One region of the Arthrobacter sp. GmRoot5-12 genome, then DNA from elsewhere that is predicted to be linked to it. Evidence: predicted binding sites of a transcription regulator. Region 1 holds the regulator's gene; the other holds the start of a gene.

Region 1 (14,529 bases):
CTTGTCGCCGGCATCTACGGAGCAGTCACCGGACGCGGAAAAGCAACCCGCGCACCCTGATCACTCTGTCTACCAACACCCCATCGGCCCCGGACTTCCGGGGCCTTTCTTTTTTTAGAAGGTCCCTGGCCTTTCCCCGAAGTTCCCGGCCGTGGCGCGTCCCTATCCGGCCTGTTCCTGCCCCACTGCAGCTGCCGCACGGCGCTGGGAGCGGGCGCTGGCGTAGAGGCATACCGTGGCCGCCGTCCCAAGGTTGAGGCTCTCGGCGGCGCCGTAGACAGGAACGGCCACCCGGTGGTCGGCCAGTTCCAGCTCCTCCGCGGAGAGTCCCTGCGCCTCGTTCCCAAAGAACCAGGCCGTGGGACCGGCGAGGTCGTACACAGACTCCGGCCCTGTTCCGGTGAGCCGGCGCCGGGCGTTCTCGTCCTGCAGGACATCAAGGTCCAGCTGCCCGTAGCCGTCGGCGGCAAGGATGCCGATGCCGCGGGCCTTGCAGGCTGCAGCGAGTTCCGCGGGATCGGCGGCCAGCACCACCGGAAGGTGGAACAGCGAACCTGCGGTGGACCGGACGGCCTTGGGGTTGTAGATGTCCACGCTGGACGTCGTGAACACCACGGCGTCGGCACCGGCGGAATCGGCCGCACGCAGGACCGTTCCCGCGTTCCCCGGGTCCCGCACCTGGCACAGCACGGCAATCAGGCGGGGCCCGGCGTCGAGCACGTCCGCCAGAGCCACGTCCACAAACCTGCAGACCGCCACTATCCCCTGCGGGTTGACGGTGTCCGCCATGGCTGCCAGGACCTCATCCGTGGCCAGCCGTGCGCTGGTGCCCTCGGAGAGCTCTTCAAATTCCGGAAAACGGTCAAGGCAGCTTTCGCTGGCGAAGACCTCGCTCACTACTCCGGGACCTCCCGCCGCAAGGCGCTGCTGGTGGAGCTTGAGTGCTTCACGGACGGCCTGCGGGCCCTCGGCCAGGAACTGCCCGCGCTTTAAACGGGCCGGGCGCCCTGCAAGCTTTGCCACATCCCTGACCCGATCAGCTCGGGGGTTGGAAAGTGGAAGGTCTTGCGGGCGCCCGGTTTCGTTCATACAGAAAACTGTAGTAGCTGCTGCCACCAGTTCCTGAACGGGCCCCTCAGGCGAGGGGCGGAAGCTGCTTGCCTAGGCTGCGGCTGCCTTCTTGGCGGAGGTGTCTGCCGGAAGGGAGTCCTTGGCCACCTGGACCAGCGCGGCGAAGGCGTTGGCGTCAGAGACGGCAAGCTCGGCCAGCATACGGCGGTCAACCTCGACCTCGGCGGCCTTCAGGCCCTGGATGAGGCGGTTGTAGGTGAGGCCGTTGGCGCGGGACGCAGCGTTGATGCGCTGGATCCACAGGCGGCGGAAGTCACCCTTCTTCTTCTTGCGGTCGCCGTAGCTGTACACAAACGAGTGCAGCAGCTGCTCCTTGGCCTTGCGGTACAGGCGCGAACGCTGTCCGCGGTAACCCTTTGCGCGTTCAAGAACAACCCGGCGCTTCTTGTGGGCGTTGACCGCCCTCTTCACACGTGCCACGTGCGTACTCCTTCGAAAATCTGATCCCAAGCATCTACTGCCGGTGAACCGGCGGCCTGAGAATGCTGTTTGGCAGGTGACGGACCGCCAGGCGGCGGCCCCTCATAGAACTTGGAAATTAGATGCCGAGCATCTTCCGGATGACCTTGGCGTCGCCCTTGAAGACGATCCGGTCGCCGGCAAGGCGGCGGGTCAGGCGGGAGGACTTGTGCTCCAGGTAGTGGCGGCGGTTGGCCTGCTGGCGGCGCAGCTTGCCGCTGCCGGTCAGCTTGAAGCGCTTCTTAGCACCACTGTGGGTCTTCATCTTCGGCATGGGAACCGATCTCCTTACGTTTCTGCAGGCCCGGGGGCCGCAGTTCTATCGCGCAGCCACCCCTGCGGGCAGCATGCTGGTTGCTGACTGCCGGAGGCGTACCCCGGCAGCTGTGAACTAGTTGGTCTTCTTGCCGGCCGGCTTCGGCGCTGCCTTGGGGGCAGGGCGCGCAGCAGGCTTCGGCGCAGCAGGCCTGGCCACCGGCTTGGGTGGTGCAGGCACAGCGGCCGGTTTCGGTGCCGCCGGCGCGGCGGCTTCCGGCTTGGCGGCAGCTGCAGGCCTGGGAGCCGGAGCGGCCTTCGGCGCAGCAGCCTTGGGGGCTTCATGCTTCGGAGCTTCCTGCTTCGGCGCAGCAGCCTTGGGGGCTTCATGCTTCGGAGCTTCCTGCTTCGGCGCAGCAGCCTTGGGGGCTTCATGCTTCGGAGCTTCCTGCTTCGGCGCAGCAGCCTTGGGGGCTTCCTGCTTCGGAGCTTCCTGCTCAGGTACCTCAACAGCGGGTGCCTCAACAGCGGGCGCCTCGGCGGGGGCGTTGTCCTCGGCTACAGCCTCCGGCTCCGTGGAGACGGTGAAACCTTCGGGCAGCAGGTCCGCCAGTGACTGCGTCAAGGGGGCCTGGTCCTCGCCGGACGTGTCAACGCGTCCGGAAGCCTTGGCTTCGTTCTGGGCCTTGGCCTCGGCCCGCTGCGTGGCGCGCCGTGCCTCAGCCTTGGCTTCAGCCTTGTTCTTCAGCGGCCCAACCACCATGACCATGTTGCGGCCGTCAATGCGGGGGCTGGACTCCACCACGCCAACTTCGGCGACGTCGTCCGCGAAGCGCTGGAGCAGGCGGATGCCCATCTCCGGACGCTGCTGCTCACGGCCACGGAACTGGATCATGGCCTTGACCTTGTCCCCGGCACCGAGGAAGCGCAGGGCGTGGCCGCGCTTGGTCTCGTAGTCGTGGGTGTCGATCTTCAACCGGAAACGGATTTCCTTCAGAACAGTGTTCGTCTGGTTCTTCCGGGCCTCACGTGCCTTGACCGCGGCCTCGTACTTGTACTTGCCGAAGTCCATCAGCTTGCACACCGGAGGCTTCGCCTGAGGTGCAACTTCAACGAGATCAAGGTCGGACTCGGCAGCCAGTCGCAGGGCATCCTCAATACGGACGATTCCTACCTGTTCACCTGCAGGGCCGACCAGCCGCACCTCGGGGACGCGGATACGCTCATTGATTCTTGGCTCGCTAATGTTAAAGCTCCTGTGTTTGTTGTTGAGTCCGGCAAATAGAGAAGGCCCCCAATTGCCGGAGCAATCGAAGGCCTCAGATAGGTTGGCTCGGCAACCCCGTCAGGGCTGCACGCACACAGTCCCGGCGTGTGCCGGTCCATGCCCAACCAGATACCCGGCAACCTTACGTCCCCTGCAGGTTCCAAAGGAACGCCTGGGACAGCGGCTGACGCGGGTGGGAGAGAACTCCGCTTGCAAACTGGAAGCCATTCTACAGAAAAAATTCCCGTCAACGCCGCAAAAGCGCTGTTGGGAACCTGATCGTTTGGGACAATCTCTGAAATAACGACATCCAGTCGGTCTGTGTCAAGCTTACCAGTATGAGCACCTCAGACAGTAATTCGTACGTCTTCGAGCCCGGTGACGCAGGCGCAGACGTTTCACAACAGATCCGGGACATCTCGGAAGTCCCCGCCATCGAGGTCATCACCACGGCCGCCGTGCACCTCATGAGCGCAGCCGCGGTAAAGCTTGGCCTGGCCGCAGAAGACAACGCGGCCGAGCTGAAGGACCTGGACGAGGCCCGGAAGCTGATCACCGCCCTGGCCGGCCTGGTGACGGCAGCTGCCCCCGAAATCGGCTCGCAGCACGCCGGACCGTTGCGCGATGGGCTGCGGTCCCTCCAGCTGGCGTTCCGTGAAGAGTCGCTGATTCCGGATGCACCGGGCAAGGGCCCGGGCGAAAAGTACACCGGCGCAGTGAACTAAGGAAGAACCCACCCAAGCAGCGTCCGACGGCGGGACGGCCTTTCAAGGTCGTCCCGCCGTCGTCGTTTCCAGGCAAAGCACCCGGGGCTTGACCGGCCACTCCGTACCTGCCGTTCAGCGCGGCGGACGGAAATATCAGGCGGCGGCTTTTCGGCGGCGCTGCTGGAGGGCCAGGCCCACCAGGCACAGCACGACGCCGGCGGCGCCAACCGAAACAAAACCCCCGGACGGTCCCATGAGGTCGATGAAAATGCCGGCCAGCGGCGAGCCGAGGGCAACACCGGCGGTCAGGGCTGAGCCGTACCAGCCCATCGCCTCCCCGCGCCGTTCCTCCGACACCAGGTCCGCGACCTTTTCGGAGGCTGCGGAGAGGACGGGAGCGCAGAGCATGCCGGGCAGGATGGAAACCAGTGCCAGCGTCCAGGTGTCGTGGGCGAAGGCCATGGGCAGCGTCAGCGCCGCCATTCCCAGCAGCAGGATGACAGGCGGGATGGGCCGGTGCATGGCGCCGTAGATGAGTCCGCCCACCACCGAGGCGGCGCACCAGAAGACGAACACGATGCCGATCTCGCTCTGGCGGCCTCCGGTTTCCAGCGCCGCAACGATGCCAACGTCGGTGCCGCTCAGGACCATGCCGGCGCCGGCGGCAACGGCAAAGAGTGCCGCGACCGTTGCGGTGAACCACGCGAAGCCGCCCGCCAGCCTTCCGCGCAGTCCCTCTGCCGCACGGCCGGCCGTCCCGGCCGGTGACAGTTCCGCGGCGGCTTCCTGGACGTGGGCCGGAGCGGTGGCGACCACGGCGGCTTCCGCGGCATGTTGCTCATCCCCGGCGCATTCGGCGGTTTGCGCCGGGCTGCGGGTGGGCGGGTTGAACCACATGAGGGACAGCCCTGCCAGGGACGTGGCCACGCCCACCACGGTCAACCCGGCAACGGTGAATCCACTGGTGGCCACCACGGCGCCGGCGGCCGGCCCGATCATGAATACCATTTCGGTGGTGATGGCGTCCAGGGCGAACGCGGTGCGGCGCTGGTCGCCCTCCGCCAGGACGCCCAGGGACTGCCGGACCACGCTGAAAATTGGCAGCGTGAGCAGGCCGCCCACGAAGACCAGTGGGAGGAGCCACTGGTAGGACACGTGCGGCACCACAGACCAGATCAGCGTCTCCGAGATCACGGACGGGATGAGTGCGGTCCGCAACCCCACGGTGTCAACGCGCCTGCCGCGCCACGGGGCGCCCAGGGCAATACCGATGGTCATGACTGCTGCGGCGGCGCCGGCCGCGGCATAGCCCTGGCCAAGGGTGAGGACGATGTGCAGGGTCAGGAGCACCCCGGCCGCTGAGTGCGGGATGCGGGCGATCATGCCAACCAGCAGCAGCCGCCGGATTGGCCGGACGGCGAGCAACTCCCGGTAGAGAGCGAAATTCACGAAACGGTCCTTCAGGGTATGCCGCAGCACTGGCGGGGATCACCCATCCGGCTGCGTCTAGTCGGGAGCGCGCCTCAGTTTGATTTCCAAGGAGTCGACGCGCTCCCCAAACAATACATTCCGCGACCACTCCGCCTGGAGGTTGGCCACCAGTTTCTGGACACCGGCGGCGTCCAGGCCGTCCTCAAGGTACAGCACCACCTGAAGTTCCGGCCCGGCACCGCCGCCAGGGACTACTGCGCCATCGGCAGCACTGGAAGCCACTCCCCTGCCCGGCATAAGCCCAATGCTGCGGATGGCGGCGAACCCGGAGGCTGCGCGCGCCATTTCATCGGCCAGCTGGGGGTCGTTGTAGGAGGGGGTCCAGTCGTGCTGCTTTGCCAGTGCCCAGACCCCCGGACGGCGCACCACGAACGTCACGTCGGCGCCCGGGTCCAGGACCAGGAGCTCGGCGCCTTCGGCGACTGCCGAGAGGGCAGCCCGCGCGGCGTACACGGCGACGGGCCGGGCCTCTGGATGCCAGGCGGCCAGCGCGGCGGCCGAGGTGAAGGCGGGGAGGGCAGTCCTGCCGTCGGCCGCCTTCAGCGTTACCAGCGCCATGTCCGCCTGCTTGTCAGCGTGCAGTCCGTGGGCTGTTTCCGACTCTTCAGCCAGCTGCGCCACAATCGGAATGAAGACCCGGGCCGTTGCCAGGGCGGCCACGACGCCCGCTTCATCGCCTGCCCCTTGCCGGAGCGCGTCCAGGGCGGCGAGGTAACCGGCGTCGGCCGTTCCGTCGTCGTCCTCGAAGTTGTGGATCCTGCCGTCGTCACCGGCCAGGCTGCGTCCTGCCCATGGCTGGCCCGCCGAATCCGTGGCGCCACCAGCGCCGGACAGGGCTGCCGCGATATGTCCGGGCAGCTGGCGTGCTGGCTGCCGCCCTGGCTCCTCGACGTTAGGCATGGGGTCGATGTCCGCCGGGTCAGCGCCGGCCGGCGACGTCGAGGGCTTCGGGCAGCGTGAAGGCTCCGGCGTACAGGGCCTTGCCCACAATCGCGCCTTCCACGCCCAGCGGGACCAGGGACCGGAGGACCTTCAGGTCGTCCAGGCTGGAGATGCCGCCGGAAGCCACAACCGGCTTGCCGGTCTTTTCCACCATCTGGCGGAGGAGTTCGACGTTGGGGCCCTGCAGAGTGCCGTCCTTGGTCACGTCGGTCACGACGTAGCGGGAGCAGCCGGCCTCTTCGAGACGGCCAAGGACCTCCCACAGGTCCCCGCCTTCCTTGGTCCAGCCGCGGCCGGCGAGGGTTGTTCCGCGGACGTCGAGGCCCACGGCGATTTTGTCGCCAAAGCGTTCGATGGCCCGGCGGGTCCACTCCGGGTTCTCCAGTGCAGCCGTTCCCAGGTTGACCCGGGCCACGCCCAGGTCAAGGGCGGCTTCCAGTGTTTCGTCGTCGCGGAGGCCACCGGAGAGCTCCACCTTGATGTCCAGCCGACCCACGACTTCCCGGAGCAGGTCTGCGTTGGAGCCGCGGCCGAAGGCGGCGTCCAGGTCCACCAGGTGCACCCATTCGGCGCCTTGCTGCTGCCAGTTCAGCGCAGCTTCAAGGGGGGTGCCGTAGCTGGTTTCACTGCCCGCCTCGCCCTGGACCAGCCGGACGGCCTGGCCGTTTACGACGTCGACGGCTGGCAGCAGTTCAAGTACCGGCAGGTCATGTGCGGTGGTCATACTCATCCTCGGTGTCGATTTCGGTGCGGAAAGCAGGGCGCTGGGTCCGCGATGCTGTTGGGGTGAAGTTGGCGGCCCTCGCGCTGTGGGCTGTGGTCAGTTTGCCGGCAGGGTCAGCAGGTAGGCCGCCACCAGTGACATGGCGGCCAGGACGTAGAACGCCACCTGTGTCCAGAGTGGCTTGCGCTGCTGCCGGAATGAGATGCCGCCACCGATGAGGATGCCGGCGAGGCCCATCAGGAGTACCGACCACATCTAGGCGTCACTGCCGGCGTCCGCCGGTGCTGCAGCGGATTGACCGCCGGCCGGTTTCCGCAGGCCTTCCACCCAGTTGCGCAGGAGCCGCGCACCGGCGTCGCCGGACTTTTCGGGGTGGAACTGGGTGGCGCAGAGGGGGCCGTTCTCGACGGCGGCGATGAAGGGGCCGCCGTGTTCGGACCAGGTGACCAGGGGCGGCGCCATCCGTGGCTGGATGACGTCGAAGTTCCATTCCTGCACGCCGTATGAGTGCACGAAGTAGAAGCGTTCGTTTTCGACCCCGGCAAAGAGTTTGGAGCCTTCCGGCACCTTGACCGTGTTCCAGCCCATGTGCGGAACCACCTCCGCGGGGAGGGCCTCTACCTTGCCGGGCCATTCGCCAATGCCTTCGGCTTCGGTGCCGTGTTCCACTCCGGCTTCAAAAAGGACCTGGAGGCCCACGCAGATTCCAAGCACGGGGCGTCCGCCTGCCACCCGCCTGCCGATCAACCTGATGCCGTCCACGGCCTTGAGTTCGCGCATGACGGTCTCGAACGCACCTACGCCCGGAACCACCAGGCCGTCCGCGTTCAGTACATCCTCGGGCTTGGCGCTCAGGATTACTTCCGCGCCGGCACGTTCCAGTGCCCGGACTGCGGACCTGACGTTCCCGGAACCGTAATCGAGCACGGTGACCGTGGGTTTGCCCTCAGGTGAAGGCAGCTTGCCTGATGCTGACGGGTCGATGATCGCGCCGTCTTTGAGGACCTGGCCGCTCACAGCGCCCCCTTGGTGGAGGGGATGCCTTCAACCCGGGGATCGGGTTCGACGGCGGCGCGGAGGGCGCGGGCGAAGGCTTTGAACTGTGCCTCGACGATGTGGTGCGGGTCCCGTCCGGCCAGCACGTTCATGTGCAGGCAGATGCCGGCGTGCAGTGTGATGGCTTCGAAGACGTGGCGGGTCAGGGAACCGGTGAAGTGGCCGCCGATCAGATGGTACTCCTGCCCGGCCGGCTCGCCCCCGTGCACCAGGTACGGGCGTCCGGACACGTCCACCACAGCGTTCGCAAGCGCTTCGTCCAGCGGAACGGTGGCCTCACCGAACCGGCGGATCCCCGCCTTGTTCCCGAGGGCGGTCCGCAGGACCTCGCCGAAGGTGATGGCCACGTCCTCAACAGTGTGGTGGACGTCGATGTGGGTGTCACCCGTGGCCTTGACCGTCATGTCGATCAGGGAGTGCTTGCACAGGGCCGTGAGCATGTGGTCGTAGAACGGCACGGAGGTATCGATGTCCGATACGCCGGTTCCATCGAGGTTGATCTCCACGAGCACGGAGGACTCGCTGGTGGCACGCTCCATGCGGGCGGTCCGGGCCGCAGCCGTATTCGATCCGGTGGGACTCATGGTGAAGGATCCTTTGTGGGAGAAGAAGTAGTTCAAGGCGCCCAGCGCCGCAGTATCAAGTCTAGGCGGGAAGCGCGGCCTGGCCCGCAAGGATGCGTTCCAGGGAGGTAAGGAAGGCTGTGGTTTCCGCCTCAGTGCCTGCGGTGACCCGAAGGTGGCCGGGGATGCCCACGTCGCGGATGAGCACTCCGGCGTCCAGCAGCTCCTGCCATACCTGGTGCGGATTTTCCAGGCCCCCGAAGAACACGTAGTTGGAGTCCGAGGCGGCAGGCTTGAGGCCCATCCTGGTCAGTTCGGCCACAATGCGGTCCCGCTGCGCCTTGATGTCCTGGACATCGGCCATCAGTGCCTCGCGGTGTTGGAGCGCGGCCAGTGCGGTTGCCTGGGTAATCGCGGACAGGTGGTACGGAAGGCGCACCAGCCGCAGGGCATCGGTGACCTCCGGGGCCGCGGCCATGTAGCCGAGGCGGGCGCCGGCGAGCGCGAAGGCCTTGCTCATGGTGCGGGAAACTATCAGCCGCTCCCGGCCGGGCAGCAGGGTCAGGGCGCTGGGCGTGCCGTCATGCGCGAACTCGTGGTAGGCCTCGTCGACGATCACCACGGTCTGGCTGTCCTCGCCGGCGTCATAGACAGCCTCCACAACGTCAAGCCCCAGGCCGGTCCCCGTGGGGTTGTTGGGCGAGCAGAGGAAGACGATGTTGGGCCGCAGCTCCTCGACCTGCCGGGCGGCGGATTCGGCGCTCAGGTCGTAGCCTTCCGAGCGCACTCCCGTGATGTATTGGGTGTCGGTTCCGCTGGCGAGCAGAGGGTACATGGAGTACGTGGGTGGAAAGCCCAGGGCGGTGCGGCCGGGGCCGCCGAAGGCCTGGAGGATCTGCTGCAGGACCTCGTTGGAGCCGTTGGCTGCCCAGAGGTTTGATTCGTCGAGCCCGTGCCCCAGGTATTCCGCGAGAGCTTTCCGCAGGTCGGTGAATTCCCTGTCCGGGTACCGGTTGAGGCCTGCAGCTGCTTCCGTGACCGCCGCGCTGATGGCGGCGCGCACGTCCGCCGGAACACCATGGGTGTTCTCATTGACGTTCAGCAAAATGGGAACGTCCAGTTGGGGTGCCCCGTAGGGGGTCAGCCCGCGAAGATTGCTGCGGAGGGGAAGTCGGTTCAGACGCTCTAGCTGGTCGTTCACCTGAACAGTTTAGTTGCCGCGGCAACTACCGGAAAATGTGACGGATTCTGTTCGCCACCGGCGTTGCTGTCCCGGTCATCTTTCTCAAAGGCCAACCCCAGGTGCCGCTCAGTGCGTGGGGACGAACAGCTGCTGCCCCGGCAGCACAGCGGCGGCCGGAAGGTTGTTGAGCTGGACGATGTCCGCCACCACGTCCCGGGCATCGCGGTCCGGAGCAACAGCGCCTGCGATGCTCCACAACGACTGGCCCGCCTGCACCGTCACGGTGACCGTCGGCGTCACGGCCAAATCCGCAGCTGAATCGGATGCCTTGGCCGGTGCGTTGAAAAGTCCGGACAGGGACAGCAGGAGTACCGCGAGGAGCACAAGCGGAACTCCGATCAGGACGATCCGCCCCCGGCGGGTCAGCCGCAGGGGCGCTGCTGACGGCGTCCGGCGCTGCGAGGGCTTCCGGGTCTGCAGGGAAACGCGGTGCGTAGGTGAAACCTGGTGAAGAGATAAAGCTGACATGAACTAAGCCCTCCTGGACCTGCCGTGCTGCCCGGGTGTCCGCCCGCTGCCGCCCTGCCGTTCACACCATGTCCGGAGCTTCTCCGGCCATGTTTTCGAACGGGGCAATCGCTGGCTAGAACACATGTTCGAACTTTGCTTGTTAAGTTTTAGCACCTATCAACGAACAATGTCGAGACTCGCTAGAACAAATGTTTGAAAAAGCAATGTGGCTGGCCTAGCTTTGAACCAAAGAACAACCACCACTGAAGTTGAACAGCAGGGTCTGACAATGACAGTGGGAGTCCTTCCGGCGGCGCTGTGGAACAGGCCGCAACGGAAGATCCGGCGGCAAGCGAAAGGCATTGGCGAATATGGCAGCAGCAGCCGCCGGGGGCAGGACCGCCCCGCAACCCAGGAAGACCGCCAAGGGCTTGACCCCCCGGCAGAAGAAGATCCTCGAGACCATCCAGCGCTCGGTCAATGACAACGGCTACCCGCCCTCCATGCGGGAGATCGGCGACACGGTTGGCCTGGCCAGCCTGTCCAGCGTGACCCACCAGCTCTCGCAGCTGGAGAAGCTGGGTTACCTGCGGCGCGACCCCAAACGGCCGCGGGCCATGGAGGTGCTGATGCCCCTCACGCTGGACAGCGGAAGCAATGCCGCCGGCGCCTCCCCCGCGCCGCAGGCCACGGGCGGCGGTGCCACGGTAACGGAGCTGCCCACCGCGCTGGATACGGCCATGGTTCCGCTGGTTGGCCGGATCGCTGCCGGCGGTCCCATCCTCGCTGAGCAGCTCGTGGAGGATGTCATGCCGCTCCCCCGCCAGCTGGTCGGCCAGGGCGAGCTCTTCATGCTTAGGGTGGCCGGCGACTCCATGGTGGATGCCGCCATCTGTGACGGTGACTGGGTGGTGGTGCGGCGCCAGGCGGACGCAGCCAACGGGGACATCGTTGCTGCCCTGCTGGATGACGAGGCAACCGTCAAGACATTCCGCCAGCGCGACGGCCACACCTGGCTGCTGCCCCAAAACACGCAGTACGAACCCATTCTGGGCGACCATGCCACCATCATGGGCAAGGTTGTCTCGGTCCTGCGTTCCCTCTGACCGCGTCTCCCGCGAAGGGACGGCCTGCCGGAAATTGCACGGCGGCTGCCCCCGCTGGCGTCGTTCGCCTGCCGGGCCCTACGTGGCCGCGTCCGCGCCCAGCCTGGCCAATGCCGCCAGCGCCTTGCTGCGGTCCGTGGTAGCCCAGAACGGCGGCAGGGCGCCGCGGAGGAATCCGGCGTAGCGCTCTGTTGCCAGCCGGGAATCCAGAACGGCCACCACTCCCTTGTCTCCCGTGGACCGGATCAGGCGGCCGGCACCCTGGGCCAGCCTGATGGCGGCATGCGTGGCCGAGACGGACATGAAGCCGTTTCCGCCGGCCTGGGCCACGGCACGCGAACGCGCGGTCATCAGCGGATCATCCGGCCTGGGGAACGGGATGCGGTCGATCACCACCAGGCGGCAGGAGCCTCCCGGAACGTCAACCCCCTGCCACAGGGACATAGTCCCGAAGAGGCAGGTGTCCGGTTCGTCGGCGAACTGCTTCACCAAAGCGGTCATGGTCGACTCGCCCTGGCAGAGGACAGTCACATCGAGCTTCGGCCGCAGGGCGTCGGCAGCCTCTTCGGCAGCCCGTCGGGATGAAAACAGGCAGAGGGCACCCCCGCCGGACGCTTTGATGAGCGCTTCCAGTTCCTCCAGCGCCTCCGGCGAAACGCCGCGGCCCGGCTTTGGCAGGTGGCCGGCCACGTAGAGGATGCCCTGTTTCGGGTAGTCGAAGGGCGAGCCGACATCCACACCCGTCCAGCTGGGTGCGCCGTCGCCGATAAGGCCCAGTCCCCCGGCCGCGGGTTCAAATGCCGAGCCAATGGCGAGGGTTGCGGACGTCAGCACGACGGTGTGCCCGGCGAAGAGTCCTTCCCGGAGCCTGCCTGCCACGGACAGCGGCGCGATGTTGACCAGCACCGGGGCATTGTCATCGGGCTGGGAATATCCCTGGCCGGGATCGAACGTGCCGGCCCGGGAAAACCACACGACCTCGCGGTTTTCACGGGCAGCAATAAGCCGCTCACACAATTCCAGGATGAGCATGAGGCGGGACCGGGCCAGCTGCCGGCCGCCGTCGGCCGTGGCGTTGCTGTCCCCCTTGGAATCGGACAACGCGGCCCGGCACGCCTCCCGCAACTGGTCCATGCAGTCCAGCTGTTCGTCGTTCAGCCCGTTGGGAAGCAGGCCGCTGGGCGCACCGGCGAGGGCCAGTTCAAGGTTTGCGGCTGCGGCGTTCAGCGCGTCCACCGTGATGGCGGTATGTTTGCGGGCGCCGGAAGCGGCAGCGTGGACCATGGCCACCGACAGCTGACCGGACACGGCTCCGGTGACCCGGTCCTGCAACTCGTGCGCTTCATCCACCACCACGACGTCGTACTCGGGCAGGACTGCAAGTCCTTCGAAGGCGCTGACGGCCAGCATGGCGTGATTCGTCACCACCACATCTGCCTCGGCTGCGTCCTGCCGGGCCAGCTCGCTGAAGCACTCGGCGGCCATGGGGCACTTTTGGGCCCCCAGGCACTCCATGGAAGTGACGGAGACCTGGCGCCAGGCACGGTCCGTCACACCAGGCAGGAGCTCATCCCGGTCGCCGGTGGCCGTCTTCTCCGCCCACTCGCGGAGCCGCACCACCTCCTTGCCAAGCTGGGACGAGGGTCCGCCCACGGAGGCGGCAAAGTGCGGGACGCTGGTGTCTTCGCCCAAGGAGAAAAGCTGACCCTCGGAAGGCTCCTCGGAGGGGAACCCGCCTTCCAGTTTGTGCCGGCAGACATAGTTTGACCGGCCTTTCACCAAGGCAACCTTGACCGGCCGTTCCAGGGCCGGGGTGATGTTCTTCAGCAGCCGCGGCAGGTCCCTGCCAACAATCTGGGTTTGCAGGGCCAGCGTGGCCGTGGACACCAGAGCGGGCTTGTTGCTCTCCAGGGCGTGGGCGATGAGCGGCACCAGGTAGGCCAGCGACTTGCCCGTGCCCGTGCCCGCCTGGACCAGCAGGTGGTTGCCGGTTTTGATGGCCCGGGCCACCTGCCGGGCCATCTCGTGTTGTCCGGTGCGGCTTTGTCCGCCCATGCCGGCGACGGCGCGGTCGAGCAGTTCGATGACGAACTGCTCGCCGGCCGTCTGCGCGGTTTCGCCGGCGGCGGGGTCACTCATTGACGATGAATGGTTCCAGTTCGGACGCCAGGCCCTCGCGGACCTTCACCGCAGCCCTGGTACCTGCCTCAACGTGGTCAACGCTGAGGATTTCAGCGTCGGACTCATGGAGCTTGCTGACCAGGTCTCCGCGGTCATACGGGATGAGGAGTTCCATCTTGACCGAAGGCCGGGGAATGGCTTCGCTGATGGCCTTCAGCAGTTCCGGGATGCCCTCACCCGTCCGGGCCGAGACCACCACATGCCGCGGTTCGCGCTGCTTCAGGCGCTCCACCACGAACGGGTCAGCTGCATCAGCCTTGTTCAGCACGATGATCTCCGGCACCTTGCGGGCATCAACTTCGCTGAAGACCTTCCGGACGGCGGCGATCTGCCCTTCGGGGTCCGGATGCGACACGTCCACCACGTGCAGGATCAGATCCGAGTCCGCCACTTCCTCGAGGGTCGAACGGAAGGCCTCCACCAGCTGGGTGGGCAGCGAACGGACGAATCCAACGGTGTCGGCCAGGGTGTATCCCAGGCCGTCCGCGGTTTCCGCCTTGCGGACGGTGGGATCCAGGGTGGCGAACAGTGCGTTCTCCACGAGGACTCCGGCGTCCGTAAGCCGGTTCAGCAGTGAGGACTTGCCGGCGTTGGTATACCCGGCAATCGCCACGGAGGGCACTTCATTACGACGGCGGTTGGCCCGCTTGGTCTCGCGTGCCGGCTTCATTGCGGCGATTTCACGCCGCAGCTTGGCCATGCGGGTACGGATCCGGCGCCGGTCCAACTCGATCTTGGTTTCACCAGGACCTCGGGAGCCCATGCCGGCGGCAGCGCCACCCACCTGGCCACCGGCCTGGCGGGACATCGACTCACCCCAGCCGCGGAGGCGCGGAAGCAGGTACTCGAGCTGCGCGAGCTCCACCTGCGCTTTGCCTTCACGGCTCTTGGCATGCTGGGCGAAGATGTCAAGGATCAGCGCCGTGCGGTCGATGACCTTGACCTTGACGATGT
Region 2 (14,529 bases), 3.7 Mb from region 1:
GCTGACCTTGTTGATCGAGACCAGCAGGTTCGGGAATACGAAGTTCGACATCTTCACCGACAGTGAGATGGCCGCCGTGGCCGAAGTGGAGCGGATCGCGCCTCACGGCGCGGCCATTATTTCCGCTGCCCACCCCACACCGTGGCGCAGCGATGCCTACCTGGAACACCGGTACCGGACCATGGACGAGTTGTGCCGGCGGGACTTGTCAGCAGCGAGCTGCGGCCCAATCTTCTATAACTACGGCCGGCACAACCCTGCCGGCGCCTTCGTGCTGCTCATGCGGTCAACAGAGGCAAGCCTCGAGCTCCAGGGCCAGAGCACCGAACGCAACTCCAAGGAATTGGAAGACTGGCTAAAGGCCCAAGGAGGCGTGGAGCTCATATTCAGTAACGCCGACGCCCGAATCTACCGGTTGCCGTCGCCCTGATCCTTTAGTAGCCCTCGCCGTACTCGGCGGTCACCAGGATGGGCAGGTGATCGGAGTTTCCGCGCGGCAGGGTTTCCACGCTGGTGATGTCCAGGCCCAGGGACGTGGCAAAGTCGAAATGACCCTTGAACACCTTGTACCTGGTGTAGGTCCGCCTGTTGCTCAGCGAGAGGGCGTACCCCGAGTTCTTCATATGCATGTCCAGGTTCTTGGTGAAGAACGGATAGTTGAAGTCGCCCACCATCAGGGTCATCAACCCCTTGCCCATGCTCAGCAGTTCGGCGTGGGCTGCGTGGATCTGCTTCCTGCGCAGCGAGTTCGATGCGGTCAACGGGGCTGCGTGGAACGAGCCGATCACCAGTTCATGCTGGGTTTCGTTGTCCATCACCCGTGTTCCGATGAGCCGCTCATGGGCCGGGGCCAGCACCCGGTCATGCATGGATTTCTTTAAGGCGAAGGATTGCGTGTCCAATGCCGTGAACCGGGTGGTGCGGTAATAGATGGCCAGCCCCAGCCGGTTGCCCTTGGTGACGTCGGCCAGGTGCAGGGGACCAAGGGTCTCCGGCAGATCGCTGGAATCCACTTCCTGCAGGCACAGCGCATCGATGTCATGGTTCCGTGCCAGGGCAAGAAGCTCGCCGCTGGCCTTGTGCTTGCGGAGGTTATAGCTGATGACGCGCATGGAACCTCTTTTGGGTTGCTGACAGGACCAGTTCCTGAGTCTAGTCCGATTGGCACCCGCACCCTCCAACATTTCGTGGCCTTGCCGCAGCGTGCCTTCCACGGCCGGAGGATAGAGTTAGTGCCAATTCACTGAAATTCCGTAAGGGGCCAGCCTTGACTGCAGACCTGTCCGAACTCGCCGGGGGCAACTTCTATTACCAGGACCTTGGCGGCGGCCTGTTCCGGTCCACCATCCACGCCCAGGGCGCCTGGAACGCCCACGAACAGCACATGGCTCCCGCTTCCGGGTTGATGGCAGATGTCCTGGAACGGCACCAGCCGCGCGGGGACATGCGGATGGCCCGGATCAGCTACGAAATCCTTGGGCTGATTCCCGGCGGCGAGTTCCGCATTGACACCACCACCCTGCGGCCCGGCAGGACCATCGAACTGGTCCAGGCCGAGCTGGTGGCCGGGGGCCGGACCGCGATCCGTGCCACCGGCTGGCGCCTGCAGACCAGTGACACCGCAGGGGTGGCCGCCGTCGAGGACGCGGCGATACCGGGGCCCGATGAATGCAAACCCTATGACGGCTCCGCCGTGTGGCCCGGAGGCTACATCCGGTCCCTCGAAATGCGGGTGGCCGAAGGGCACCGGCCGGGCGCCGGGAAAGTATGGCTCCGCACCGACCATCCGCTGACCGACCGGGCGGACAGCGGTGACTTCCCGCGGCTCATGGGTCTGGTGGATACCGCCAACGGCATTGCCGCCCGGGTACCTCCGGGCAAGGACAGCTATGCGTTCCCCAACCTGGACCTGCAGATCCACATGTACCGCAGGCCCGAGGGGGAGTGGCTGGGGCTGGACAACGCGGTGTCGTTCGGCCGCGACGGGATCGGGCTGACCTCCACCGTGCTGCACGACCGGCAGGGCCCGTTCGGCCGCGCTGAACAAATCCTGACCCTGCGCAAATCCTGACCCGGCGCACGTCCTGACAAGTACGCGGGCGGTGGCCGGCTGCTGGTTGTCCGCGGGCAGCATCCTTGCTCCTGGTATGGTGCGCGGCGTATATCGCTGAGTATCGTTGTATATCGTTCGCGATCGGCAAAGGAGTCCATCATGCGTGCTTCACACCCCACAGGGGGATTCGGCGGAAACAATCTGGACGGCATGTGGCAGGCCGTGGAGGAATTGCGCGCCCGTTTCGACAAACGGGTGGGAACCCGCGCCGGGAAGGGAGAGGTGCGGGCAGCGGTGCTGGCACTGCTCGCGGAACGGCCCATGCATGGGTACCAGATCATCCGGGAGATCGAGGAGCGCAGCGGCGGCAGCTGGAAACCGAGCGCGGGTTCTGTCTACCCCACGCTGCAGCTGCTGGCCGATGAAGGGTCCATCAGCGCCGAGGAATCCAACGGGCGGAAGATCTACTCGCTGACCGAAGCCGGCCGTGAGGAGGTGGCGGCCCAGCGGGGATCTGCGCCATGGGATCCGGCGGCCTCCATGGGCGGAGGCGGCATCGCTTCCCTTCCCAAGGCCGGGATTGAACTGGCCCAGGCTGCGGCGCAGGTAGGCCGAACCGGTTCAGCGGAACAGGTGCAGCAGGCAGTGGCAGTGCTGGACGAGGCCCGCCGCCGGCTCTACGCCATCCTCGCCCGGGACTGATCGGGTGTCGTCGATCCTCCAAGCCAGGGACGACCCGCAGCGCCCGTTGAGGCAGCACCGCGGGCGCTACCGGCGGATCCTGCGCTTCGCCGCCTGGAACCTTGCAACCACGTGGTGGTTTGAGCTGTTCCTGCCGCGGATAGGGCTTGGTGGCGTCGCCGCCCGGACGCGCTCCCGGAGGATGCGGCAGTTTGCCCGGCGGTTCCATGACCTGGCCGTGGAACTCGGGGGCCTGATGATCAAGGTGGGCCAGTTCCTGTCCTCCCGGCTCGACGTCCTGCCTCCGGAGATCACCAAAGAGCTCGAAGGGCTGCAGGACGAGGTGCCGCCGGTGGCCTTCCCGGGAATCGCCGCCCTGGCGGGACAGGAACTGGGTGCACCGCCGGACCAGGTTTTCGCCTCCGTGGACGAGTCTCCGATTGCAGCCGCCTCGCTGGGACAGGCCCACCGGGCCCGCCTGGACCCCCTGGATGCCGGGGACACTGGACTGGATGCCGTGGTCCTGAAAGTTCAGCGTCCGGGCATCGGCGCCATCGTCGACGTCGACCTTGCCGCGCTGCGGAAAGTAGCCGGCTGGCTCAGCCACGTCCGGCTCGTCTCCCGCCGCGCCGACATGCGTGCCCTGGTAGAGGAATTCGCCATGATCAGCCTGCAGGAGATTGATTACCTGCACGAGGCAGTCAACGCCGAGCGCTTTGCGGCTGACTTTGCCGGTGATGACCGGGTGGCGGTACCGGAAGTTGTCTGGGAACGGACAACCCGCCGTGTACTCACCCTTGAGGATGTCACGGCCATCAAGATCACCGATGCCCGTGCGCTCCGTGCCGCGGGCATCGATCCCGCCACGGTGGCCCCGGTTTTTGCCGCCATCATGTTCGACCAGCTGTTCACCAACGGCTTCTTCCATGCGGACCCGCACCCTGGGAACATTTTCGTCACTCCAGTCCGTGCAGGCGCAGGCGAACGCCCCTGGAAACTGACGTTCATTGACTTCGGCATGATGGGCGAGGTTACCCCATCCACGCGCAGCGGCCTGCGGAAGCTCCTGATCGCAGCAGCCGCACGCGACGGCAAGGGACTCGTGGCGGCGATCAACGACGTCGGCGTCCTGATGCCGTCGGCGGACAGCGTGGGCCTGGAACGCGCCATGACCCAGCTCTTTGCCCGCTTCGGCGGCATGGGCTTTGCCGAGCTCCGCGAAGTCGACCCCCGGGAGTTCCGGGATTTCGCGGTGGAGTTCGGCGACGTGGTCCGCTCGCTGCCGTTCCAGCTGCCGGAGAATTTCCTGCTGATCATTCGAGCCATGTCCCTGACCTCCGGTGTGTGCAGCGCGCTGGATGAACGTTTCAACCTCTGGGACTCGGTGGAACCCTACGCGGCGCAGCTGCTGCGCGACGAGCGCGGCAACGTGGTGCAGGACGTGGCCCGGCAGGCGCTCGATGCCGCCGGTATTGCCTTGCGCCTGCCCGGCAGGCTGGACGCGCTGGCCGGCCGGCTTGAGGAGGGGTCGCTGGAGGTGGCTGTTCCGCGGCTGGAGCGGCAGGCGGCGCGGCTGGAACGGGCGGGACGGCGCGCGGCCTCCGCCGTGGTTTTCGGTGCCCTGCTGGTGGCCGGCGCCATCGTCCGCGCCGACGACCTGGCGGCCGGGAACGCGCTGATGGCTGCGTCGTCCCTTCCGCTGCTGCACGCACTGTGGGCCGGGCGCCGGGTTCGTTAAGGCGGTTGCCGCCGTCGGGCGTAACCTAGGGATGGCCTGCCCGCACCCGACCCAGGAGTTTCGCAACAATGCACCACACCGGTACTGGACTCCGCACGCTTACCGTGGTGCGGCAGGACGTGTCCCTCGGCGCGGGCCGTGACCTTGAATTCGGCCTGGAGCTGCTGGCCAGGGCAAGGAGCGGCGGCATCGGCCCCACCCTGCGGCTGTACCGGCCGGCTCCCACTGTGGCGTTCGGGCAGCGGGACACCCGCCTGCCCGGCTTTGACGCCGCCGCCCGTGCCTGCCGGGACAACGGCTTCGAACCCCTGGTCCGGCGGGCGGGGGGACGCGCGGCCGCCTACCACCGTGGCACCCTTGTGGTGGACCATATCGAACCGGACGCGGACGCCGTCGCCGGTTCCAAAACCAGGTTCGGTTACTTCGGTGAGCTCTTTGCGCAGGCGCTGCGGGGCGTTGGGGTGCAGGCGGCGGTGGGGGAAATCCCAGGCGAGTACTGTCCCGGTGAATTCAGCGTGCATGGAACGGATCCAGCGGACAACTCCCGGCGGGTGAAACTGGTGGGTACCGCGCAGCGTGTGGTCTCGGGTGGCTGGCTCTTCAGCTCCGTCATCGTGGTGGAGGATTCCGCCCCGATCCGCAAGGTCCTCACCGACAGCTATGCCGCGCTCGGCCTGAACTGGGACCCGGCAACCGCCGGTGCCGCCAACGACCTGGTGCCCGGCCTTAACGTGGCAGCCGTTGAGCGGTCCCTGCTGGAAACATATGCGGGCCATGCCACCCTGGAAACTGCTTCCTTCAGCAGCCTGGGGGCATGACCCGCACTAAAGTTGCGGCGATGCCGCGTCTTGGGCCGGTCAGGCAGCCAGCCGGCTCTTGACCTCGGCAGCAGACGGGTTGGTGGCTGCGGAGCCGTCCGGGAAAAGCACTGTGGGAACCGTACGGTTGCCCCCGTTCAGCTGCTCCACGAGTTCGGCAGTGCCGTCCACCTCTTCGATGTTGACTTCCGTGTAGCCGATGCCCTGCGCGTCCAGCTGCTTCTTGAGCCGGTTGCAGTAGCCGCACCAGGTGGTGGAGAACATGGTGATGGTGCCGGATTCGGGAGTGAAGTCCACAGGGATCTCCTATACGTCGCTTGAAAGGTTTCCTTACCGTCAACCGTAGCGTGGCTGCCGGTATTCCCCGGTGCCTGACGCCTGGAACGGCGCCGGATGACAGTTTGTGGCGGCCGGTGGCAAGCTGGTGCCATGTGTGGACGCTACGTAATGGCACGCGCCGTGGGGGACCTGCTGGCTGAGTTCGATGCCGAGCTGGAGAGCGAGGTGAGCATCCCGCCGTCGTGGAACGTGGCACCCACCGATGCCGTCCCCATCGTGCTGGAGCGCCTGGTGGATGACAGTGCCGCGCCCCGGCAGGTGCGCCAGCTGCACGTGGCACGCTGGGGCCTGGTCCCGTCCTGGGCCAAGGACCCCGGAATCGGTTCCCGCATGATCAACGCCCGGAGCGAATCGGTGCTGGAGAAGCCGGCGTTCCGGAAGGCAGTCCAGTCCCGCCGCTGCGCGGTCCCGGCCGATGGCTACTACGAATGGAAGCAGGGACCTGGGAAGTCGAAGCAGCCCTACTACGTGCACCCGGGCACGGACCACGGGCTGGTCTTCGCCGGCCTCTACGAGTGGTGGAAGGACCCCTCCGTTCCCGAAGGGGATCCGGGCCGCTGGCTGCTCTCAACGTCCATCCTCACGGCAGACACGCCTCCGCCGGGGTCTGAATCCACCATCTTCGGGAAGCTGACGGAGCTGCACGACCGCGTCCCCCTGCCCATGGACAGGGACACCATGGAGGCATGGCTGGATCCGCAGGCGGATGACGCCGCCGGACTCGTGGACCTGGTGCGGTCCGGCGTCAAGAATGCCGCGGCCGACTGGCGGGTGGAGTCGGTGGGCAAGGAAGTGGGCAATGTCCGCAACAACGGCCCCGAACTGATCCGCCCGGTCGAAGCCCTGTTCTAGCTGCCCTGTTCCAGCGCCCTGTTCTAGCGGCCTGTTTTCCCAGCCCTGTTTTTCAGCCCAGCTCCAGCAGCCGCACCCCATGGTGAGGCCGGGGATCAGACGGTGACCCTGCCGGCGTCGTCCACTGCCCAGGTGGGGTTGTACGCCACTTCCCAGCGGAACCCGTCGGGGTCGGCAAAATAGCCCGTGTAGCCGCCCCACGGCTGGGTGACCGGCTCGGCAATGATGTCAGCGCCGGCCTCCGCGGCCTCTTCCATGACCCTGTCCACGTCCCCGGGACCGGCGACGTTGTGGCTGAGGGTGATGCAGGGGATGCCGGCGGGAGGGCTGGTGCCCGCTTCGGCCTGCATTTGGCGGACGTCCCACAGGGACAGCACCAGGCCGTGGTTCACCTGGATGAACAGCACTTCCCCGGCAACCTCACGGTGGACCGGCCAGCCAAGGCCATCAACGTAGAAGTCGCGGGATGCCTGAACATTGCGGACTCCGAGGGAGATAAAGTCGACTCTTGGCTCCATGCTTCGATACTGTCAGATGATGGCGACAATTCAAGGAAACGATAGGGATGCCCGGGCCGACAAGGAACAGCTCGCTGCCGTTCGGGTTGCCGTTGATGAGGTGGATGAACAGATTGTCACCCTCATTGCCCGCCGCGAACGGCTGATCAGGATCGCCGGGACCCTCAAGGGTGATGACGCAGAGGTGCGTGCCCCGGGCCGGGTGGAGCGGATCATCGAGCACGTCCGGTCCGCCGCAGAGAAAAAGGACATCGATCCGGACATCGTCGAAGCAACCTACCGGGCGATGATCTCCGCGTTTATTGAACTTGAACTGCGGATCCACAAAGAAAACAGCTGACCTGTTCCGGGGGCTGGCGGAGGAGCCCTAAAGGGCTTCCTCCACCGGCACCCCGTGCTGGAACTCCCGGCCGTCCGCCTCACTGAAGGCTGACAGGACATGGCCCTGCCCCAGCCCGGTCAAGGCCGTCGCGGGAAAGCTCCCGGTAATGCTGTTGTCCGAGTGGGACACTCCCGACAGGTCGTAGTCTTCCTCGATTCCCTGGTCCCGGTTGAACGAGTAGCAGGCGATTGCCTCCCCGTTCATGAACTCAATGCACAGCCGTCGTTGCATGGAATAATCCGGCGAGGCTCCCATCAGGCCCACCACATAGGCCCCGGAGTCCGGAATGGTGCCGTCGATGTCGAACCGTGCAACCAGGGTGGAGTCCTGGGTCTTGATGCTTGCCTGCTTCAGGAGTGCGTCATCGGTACTCATGCCATCATCCTGCTCCCTGCCGCACGCTCCGTCCACCCCCGCCTATGTTTTGCTGCCTCCCCGGCGTAGACTGGATTCGTTCGAATACATATTCGAATAAGGGTCAAAATCTGCAGCTGCAGGGAGGCGCACGTGGGCATGTTCAGCGAGTCCGTTGACGTGGTGTGCTCCGCTTCCGGGCAGCCGGAATCCCTGACGTGGGCAGGAACGTCATACATCGTCTGTGCCGAACCTGTCCGCTGGTATGAACGCCGGCAATGGTGGGCAGAGGATACCCGGGCTCCGCTGGGAAGCGGACCGGGCGTGGTGGACCACGAAATCTGGCGGGTCCAGGTACTGCCTGCCAAAGTGGCGTCCCGCCCGATGGGGCCAGGAGAACCTGCCGTTGCCGAACCCCTCACCCTTGACCTGACCCGCCATATCCGCAGTGGCCGTTGGCGGCTGCTGCGGATCCATGACGGCCTTCGCCCCAAAACCGCATGAATCCCCACCTCCCATCACCATGAGCTTTACCCACCTCCACGTTTCCACGGCATTTAGTGCCCACTACGGTGTCTCCTGGCCTGAAGAGCTGGCAATGGCGGCCGCAGCCGACGGCGCAACGGCCCTTGCCTGCACCGACCGGGACGGGCTGTACGGCACCATCAAGCACCTCAAGGCCTGCATGGCGGCGGGCATCGACCCCATAGTGGGGGTGGACCTTGCAGTATTTGACGACGACGGCGATCATCGCACACAGGTATCCGGCAGGGTGGTGGTGCTGGCCCGCGGCCACAACAACGGTGCCGGGTACCGTGCGCTGTGCCGGCTGGTTTCCGATGCCCACGCCAGGACCTCGGGGAAAGCCGGGGGAGCGGTGCCCGCCGCGGTCACCCGTGCCGAACTCGCCTCCCGCACCCTTGACCCCCAGACCCTCAAGCCGGTGCTGACCGTCCTGATTGGACCGGATTCCGACGTCGGACGGGCCATGGGTGGCCGGCGCTACCTGCGTCCACGGACCCTGTTCAAGCAATGGCTGGATGCCATGCCCGCTGGAACGGTCGTGGCGGAAATTGTCTCCCAGCTCAGCGCTCCGGGGACTCCCTTCAGCACCGCACATGCAGTCCGCATGCTCAGGCTCGCAGAGGAACACCACGTACCCGCCATCCTCACCAACGCCGTCAGGTACTGTGCCGCAGACGGCGCACCAACCGCCGACGTCCTGGATTCTGCCCGGACCCTGAAGTCCCTTCCGGAACTTGCAGGTGAACCGCTCCTGCAGCCCACCGGGCAGGGCTGGCTGAAAACCTCCGAACAAATGCTGGGACTGGGAAAGGAAATCATTTCCGCTGCCGGTTACGGTGCAGCAGACCTCAAACAGATGATGGCGCAAACAGAGGCGCTCGCCGACCTCTGCCGGATCGACCCCAGCACCGATATGGGGTGGAAGCAGCCAGTGGTTCCGGAAGCATCGGTTATTGGGATCAGCCAGGATCCGCACGCCGAACTTGTCCAGCGCTGCCATGCGGGAATCGGCAGGCGTTTCCCGGGGATCTCAGGAAAACCCGAACAGGAGATGCTGTCCCGGCTGGAGCATGAGCTTGGCATCATCCGGAACCTGGGTTTCTCCGCCTATTTCCTGACGGTGGCGGAGGTATCCCGCATGATCCAGGACATGGGGGTCCGGGCGGCCGCCAGGGGCTCAGGTGCCTCAAGCCTGGTCAACTACCTGATCGAGGTCAGCCATGTGAATCCCCTCCAGCATGACCTGATCTTTGAACGTTTCCTTTCCAACGACCGTGCCACCCTCCCTGACATTGACATCGATGTGGAAAGCGCGGAACGCCACAACGTGTACCACAGGATTTTTGACCGGTTCGGCCCGGAGCGCGTCACCCTGATGAGCATGCAGAACGGGTACCGGGCCCGGGGGGCGGTTCGCGACGCCGGGCTCGCGCTGGGCATGGACGACGGCGAGGTGGGGGAGATCGCCAAGCAGTTGTGGCGCTTTTCCGCCCGGAAGTTCCGTGAAGCCCTGCAGGAAAAGCCCGAGCTCCGGGAGTTCGCCGGCAGGGTGGAGCAGCGCGACATGGACGGGAACCAGCAGCTTGACCTCCTGGTGGACCTGACCGAACGCCTGGACCGGCTGCCCCGCCACATCTCCATGCACCCGTGCGGAGTGATCCTGGGCGATGCCACACTCCTGGACCGCACCCCGGTCCAGCCAAGCGGCCTGGGGCTGCCCATGAGCCAGTTCGACAAGCACGACATGGACCCCATGGGCATGCTCAAACTCGATGTCCTGGGGGTGCGCATGCAAAGCGCCATGGCCTTCGCAGTCCGGGAGATCATCCGCATCCACCCCAGCAAGAAGGACGTGGTGGAGGCAGGAAGGCACCCGGCAGGACCTGACGGAACAGGCCCTGACTACATCGCCGGGGACGGCCGGATCGACCTCAACGCCGTTCCCCTCGACGACGAACCGACATACCAGCTGATCAGGAGCACGCACACCCTGGGCTGCTTCCAGATTGAATCCCCGGGGCAGCGGGAGCTGATTGGAAAGATGGCACCCCGGGAGTTCAACGACCTCATCATCGATATTTCACTGTTCCGTCCCGGCCCCATGAAATCCGACATGGTGCGGCCCTTCCTGGAACACCGGCACGGGTTCGCCCCTGAGGTCTACCCCCACCCGGACCTTAAACCGGTGCTGCAGGAAACCCATGGGGTCACGGTGTTCCACGAACAGATCCTGAAAACCCTCGACATCATGACCGGCTGCGGGCTTGCCAAAGCCGACGAGTTCCGCAGGGCGCTGAGCAGCGACGACGGTGAAGCCAGGGTGGAGGAATACTTCCGGCGCAATGCAAAAACCAGGGGATACACCCCCGAAGTAGTGGACAAGGTATGGGGGACATTGAAGTCGTTCGCCAGTTTCGGCTTCTGCAAAGCCCACGGTGCTGCCTTCGCCGTCCCCACCTACCAGTCCGCCTGGCTTAAGACACACCACCCGGAAGCCTTCCTTGCCGGCTTATGGGAGCACGACCCCGGGATGTATCCCAAACGGCTGCTGGTGGCCGAAGCCCGCAGGCTCGGGATACCCATCCTTCCCCTGGACATCAACCGGAGCAAAGCTGAATACCGGGTGGAGCGGATCGAGTCCGGCCAGGACGCCGGCAGGCTGGGGATCCGGCTCAGCCTGAACGGGATCTACGGGCTGTCCGCAGCCGAATTGAAGCGGATAGTGGCAGGCCAGCCATATGACTCACTGGCAGACCTCCGCGCGCGCTCGCGGCTCAGCAAGCCAAGCATCAGGCGGCTCGCCCAGCTGGGAGCCTTTGATGCCCTGCACCGGGAAGCCGGGGGAACAGCCAACCGGGCCGACCTGGTGCAGCACCTGCAGCAGCTCCAGTCAGCCACTGGCGCGCGCAAAGGCGCCGACATCCTGGAGGGACAGCTGTCCCTACCCTTGGGCGATATTGAACTGCGCAACATCAAGCCCGGGCTTCCAGCCCCCACGCTGGTGGAAAACGTCCGGGCGGAACTGGACCTCATGGCCGTCGATGTCAGCACCCATCTGATGGAAAGCCACCGTCCCCTGCTGGAAAAGCTGGGCGTCACCACAGCCGATAAACTCCTCAGCCTGCGCAACGGGACCGAAGTGCTGGTGGCCGGGGTGCGGGTGGCAACCCAGACCCCTCCCATGCGCGGCGGACGGAGGGTGGTGTTCATCAGCATCGACGACGGCACCGGCTGCGTTGATTCGGTCTTCTTCCATGAGGCCCAGGAAAGTGCAGGGCCACTTTTGTTTGGCACCCGCCTGCTGCTGATCCGCGGCACCACCCGAAGGACCGGCCCCCGGGGGATCAGCCTGAGCGCAAGCATGGCCTGGGACCTCAGCCGCACCGAGACGCTGCCCTTCCCCGAGTCCTCGCCGGCGGCTGCCCAGGACGGCCCGCATCCCCTGGACGGCATCAGCAGGACGCTGGCGATTACCGGCTTTAACGGGTGAGCGTGCTGTGCGCCGCGTTGGTGGGCTCAACCGGAACCGATAGCATTGACGGTGGCTGGCTGTGGTCCCCGTATGCCACAAGCTATGAAGCCTCAACTTTGAATAGGAGACACCCGTGTCAGATGCCCAGCAGATCACCCTTCTCGTCGATGGCGAAGAGACCAAGGTGACTACCGGGACAACCGGTGCGGAACTCTTCTTTGAGCGCCGTGATGTTGTTGTGGCCCGCGTCAACGGCGAGCTGAAGGACCTGGACCAGGAACTGCCCGAAGGCGCCGAGGTGGAAGGCGTAACCATTGATTCGCCCGACGGCCTGAACGTCCTGCGCCACTCCACCGCCCACGTGATGGCACAGGCAGTGCAGCAGCTGCGCCCCGACGCCAAACTCGGCATTGGCCCCTACATCACCGACGGTTTCTACTTCGATTTCGACGTCGCCGAGCCTTTCACCCCCGAGGATCTCAAGACCCTCGAAAAGATGATGCTCAAGATCGTCAACCAGAACCAGAAATTCGTCCGCCGCGTGGTCAGCGAGGACGAGGCCCGCGAAGCCATGAAGAACGAGCCCTACAAGATCGAACTGCTCGGCAAGAAGAACGACGCTGCCGAGGCAGGCGAGGGCGTGAACGTCGAGGTCGGCGCCGGTGACATCACCATCTACGACAACGTGGAGCGCAAGGAAGGCACCACCGTCTGGTGTGACCTCTGCCGCGGCCCGCACCTGCCCAACACCAAGATGATCTCCAACGCCTTCGCGCTGACCCGTTCGTCGTCGGCGTACTGGCTGGGCAACCAGAAAAACCAGCAGCTGCAGCGCATCTACGGAACCGCGTGGCCCACCAAGGAAGCGCTGAAGGCATACCAGGAGCGCATTGCCGAGGCCGAACGCCGCGACCACCGCAAGCTCGGCTCGGAACTCGACCTCTTCTCCTTCCCGGACGAACTGGGCTCCGGGCTGCCCGTCTTCCACCCCAAGGGCGGCATCATCCGCAAGGAGATGGAGGACTACTCCCGCCAGCGCCACGTCGAGGCCGGCTACGAGTTCGTCTACACCCCCCACATCACCAAGGGCCACCTCTACGAGGTCTCCGGCCACCTGGACTGGTACAAGGACGGCATGTTCCCCGCCATGCACGTGGACGCCGAACTCAACGAGGACGGCACCGTGCGCAAGCCCGGCCAGGACTACTACCTGAAGCCGATGAACTGCCCCATGCACAACCTCATCTTCCGCTCCCGCGGCCGGTCCTACCGTGAACTGCCCCTCCGGCTGTTTGAATTCGGATCGGTCTACCGCTACGAGAAATCCGGCGTGGTCCACGGCCTCACCCGCGTCCGTGGAATGACACAGGACGACGCCCACATCTACTGCACCCGCGAGCAGATGAAGGACGAACTCACCAAGACCCTGACCTTTGTCCTGGACCTGCTCAAGGACTACGGCCTGAACGACTTCTACCTGGAGCTGTCCACCAAGGACCCGGAAAAGTACGTGGGCGACGACGCCACCTGGGAGGAAGCCACCAGAACCCTTGCCGAGGTGGCCCAGGAGTCCGGGCTGGAGCTGGTGCCCGATCCGGGCGGAGCGGCGTTCTACGGCCCCAAGATTTCCGTGCAGGCCAAGGATGCACTGGGCCGCACCTGGCAGATGTCCACCATCCAGCTGGACTTCAACCTGCCCGAACGCTTCGAACTGGAATTCCAGGCCGCCGATGGCAGCCGGCAGCGGCCGGTGATGATCCACCGTGCGCTCTTCGGCTCGGTGGAGCGGTTCATGGGCGTCCTCACCGAGCACTACGCCGGCGCGTTCCCCGCCTGGCTGGCTCCGGTCCAGGTGGTGGGCATCCCCGTGGCGGAGGCGTTCAACGAGTACATGTTCGACGTCGTCGACCAGCTTAAGGCCGAGGGCATCCGCGCCGAGGTGGATACGTCCTCGGACCGGTTCCCCAAGAAGATCCGCACCGCCAGCAAGGACAAGATCCCGTTCGTGCTGATCGCCGGCGGCGACGACGCGGAGGCCGGCGCCGTTTCCTTCCGTTTCCGCGACGGCAGCCAGGACAACGGCGTGCCCGTGTCGGAAGCGGTCAAGCGGATCACCGACGCCGTCCGCAACCGGACCAGCTAGCGAACGGAAGCAGCACAGTGCAGGAGAACACAGGCGCAGGATATCCAGGCGATGCCGGCGTTACCGACGACTTCGCCCTCGCCGGTGTCCCCGACGCCTTCCAGCGCCTGTGGACTCCGCACCGGATGGCCTACATCAAGGGCGGGCAGCACCAGTTCAAGAATGAGAACGACTGCCCGTTCTGCGTGGGCCCCGCCCGCACCGACGAAGAGGCGCTCATCGTCTACCGCGGCCGGACCTGCTACGTGGTGCTGAACCTGTTCCCCTACAATCCCGGGCACCTTCTGGTGTGTCCGTACCGGCATATTCCGGACTACACGGACCTCACGGTCGAAGAAACCGCCGAATTTGCCGACCTAACCCAGACGGCAATGCGGGTCCTGCGCAAGGTGTCCAATCCCGGCGGCTTCAACCTGGGCATGAACCAAGGGGTTGTGGGCGGAGCCGGCATCTCGGCGCACCTGCACCAGCACATCGTTCCGCGGTGGGGCGGGGACGGCAATTTCTTCCCCATCATCGCCCAAACCAAGGCCATCACCCAGACCCTTGACGAGGTCCGGAGACAAGTGGCCGAAGCCTGGCCCGGGGAGTCGGATGCTGAATAGGCATGCCCGCGGTTTTTTCACCGCACTGTTCACCCCGCTGGCCCGCTGG

Evidence for each region. The regulator LexA, encoded in region 1, represses DNA repair genes until DNA is damaged. The targets are predictions, from matches to a motif close to TCGAACANNTGTTCGA.
Region 2: AC6JAM_RS18320 (DUF6504 family protein) is a predicted target of LexA. The motif match lies at 7,837-7,852, and genes of this name have one in related genera.

The regions. Positions count from the first base shown of each region.
Region 1 is NZ_AP046056.1:251,324-265,852, forward strand. It holds gene AC6JAM_RS01115 (GlsB/YeaQ/YmgE family stress response membrane protein) at 1-60, shown strand, start outside; gene AC6JAM_RS01120 (TrmH family RNA methyltransferase) at 163-1,089, opposite strand; gene rplT (50S ribosomal protein L20) at 1,162-1,551, opposite strand; gene rpmI (50S ribosomal protein L35) at 1,670-1,864, opposite strand; gene infC (translation initiation factor IF-3) at 1,982-3,049, opposite strand; gene AC6JAM_RS01140 (DUF1844 domain-containing protein) at 3,451-3,837, shown strand; gene AC6JAM_RS01145 (MFS transporter) at 3,973-5,268, opposite strand; gene AC6JAM_RS01150 (SseB family protein) at 5,326-6,210, opposite strand; gene priA (bifunctional 1-(5-phosphoribosyl)-5-((5-phosphoribosylamino)methylideneamino)imidazole-4-carboxamide isomerase/phosphoribosylanthranilate isomerase PriA) at 6,230-6,976, opposite strand; gene AC6JAM_RS01160 (CG2302 family histidine operon protein) at 7,073-7,231, opposite strand; gene hisH (imidazole glycerol phosphate synthase subunit HisH) at 7,232-7,993, opposite strand; gene hisB (imidazoleglycerol-phosphate dehydratase HisB) at 7,990-8,616, opposite strand; gene AC6JAM_RS01175 (histidinol-phosphate transaminase) at 8,678-9,796, opposite strand; gene AC6JAM_RS01180 (LysM peptidoglycan-binding domain-containing protein) at 9,905-10,306, opposite strand; gene lexA (transcriptional repressor LexA) at 10,660-11,394, shown strand; gene AC6JAM_RS01190 (ATP-dependent DNA helicase) at 11,473-13,533, opposite strand; gene hflX (GTPase HflX) at 13,526-14,529, opposite strand, start outside.
Region 2 is NZ_AP046056.1:3,927,016-3,941,544, forward strand. It holds gene AC6JAM_RS18265 (glycosyltransferase) at 1-430, shown strand, start outside; gene AC6JAM_RS18270 (endonuclease/exonuclease/phosphatase family protein) at 435-1,112, opposite strand; gene AC6JAM_RS18275 (thioesterase family protein) at 1,268-2,071, shown strand; gene AC6JAM_RS18280 (PadR family transcriptional regulator) at 2,213-2,755, shown strand; gene AC6JAM_RS18285 (ABC1 kinase family protein) at 2,760-4,472, shown strand; gene AC6JAM_RS18290 (lipoate--protein ligase family protein) at 4,541-5,290, shown strand; gene AC6JAM_RS18295 (mycoredoxin) at 5,330-5,587, opposite strand; gene AC6JAM_RS18300 (SOS response-associated peptidase) at 5,720-6,481, shown strand; gene AC6JAM_RS18305 (VOC family protein) at 6,577-6,999, opposite strand; gene AC6JAM_RS18310 (chorismate mutase) at 7,019-7,339, shown strand; gene AC6JAM_RS18315 (hypothetical protein) at 7,367-7,756, opposite strand; gene AC6JAM_RS18320 (DUF6504 family protein) at 7,889-8,239, shown strand; gene AC6JAM_RS18325 (DNA polymerase III subunit alpha) at 8,259-11,750, shown strand; gene thrS (threonine--tRNA ligase) at 11,866-13,875, shown strand; gene AC6JAM_RS18335 (HIT family protein) at 13,893-14,480, shown strand; gene pgsA (phosphatidylinositol phosphate synthase) at 14,470-14,529, shown strand, end outside.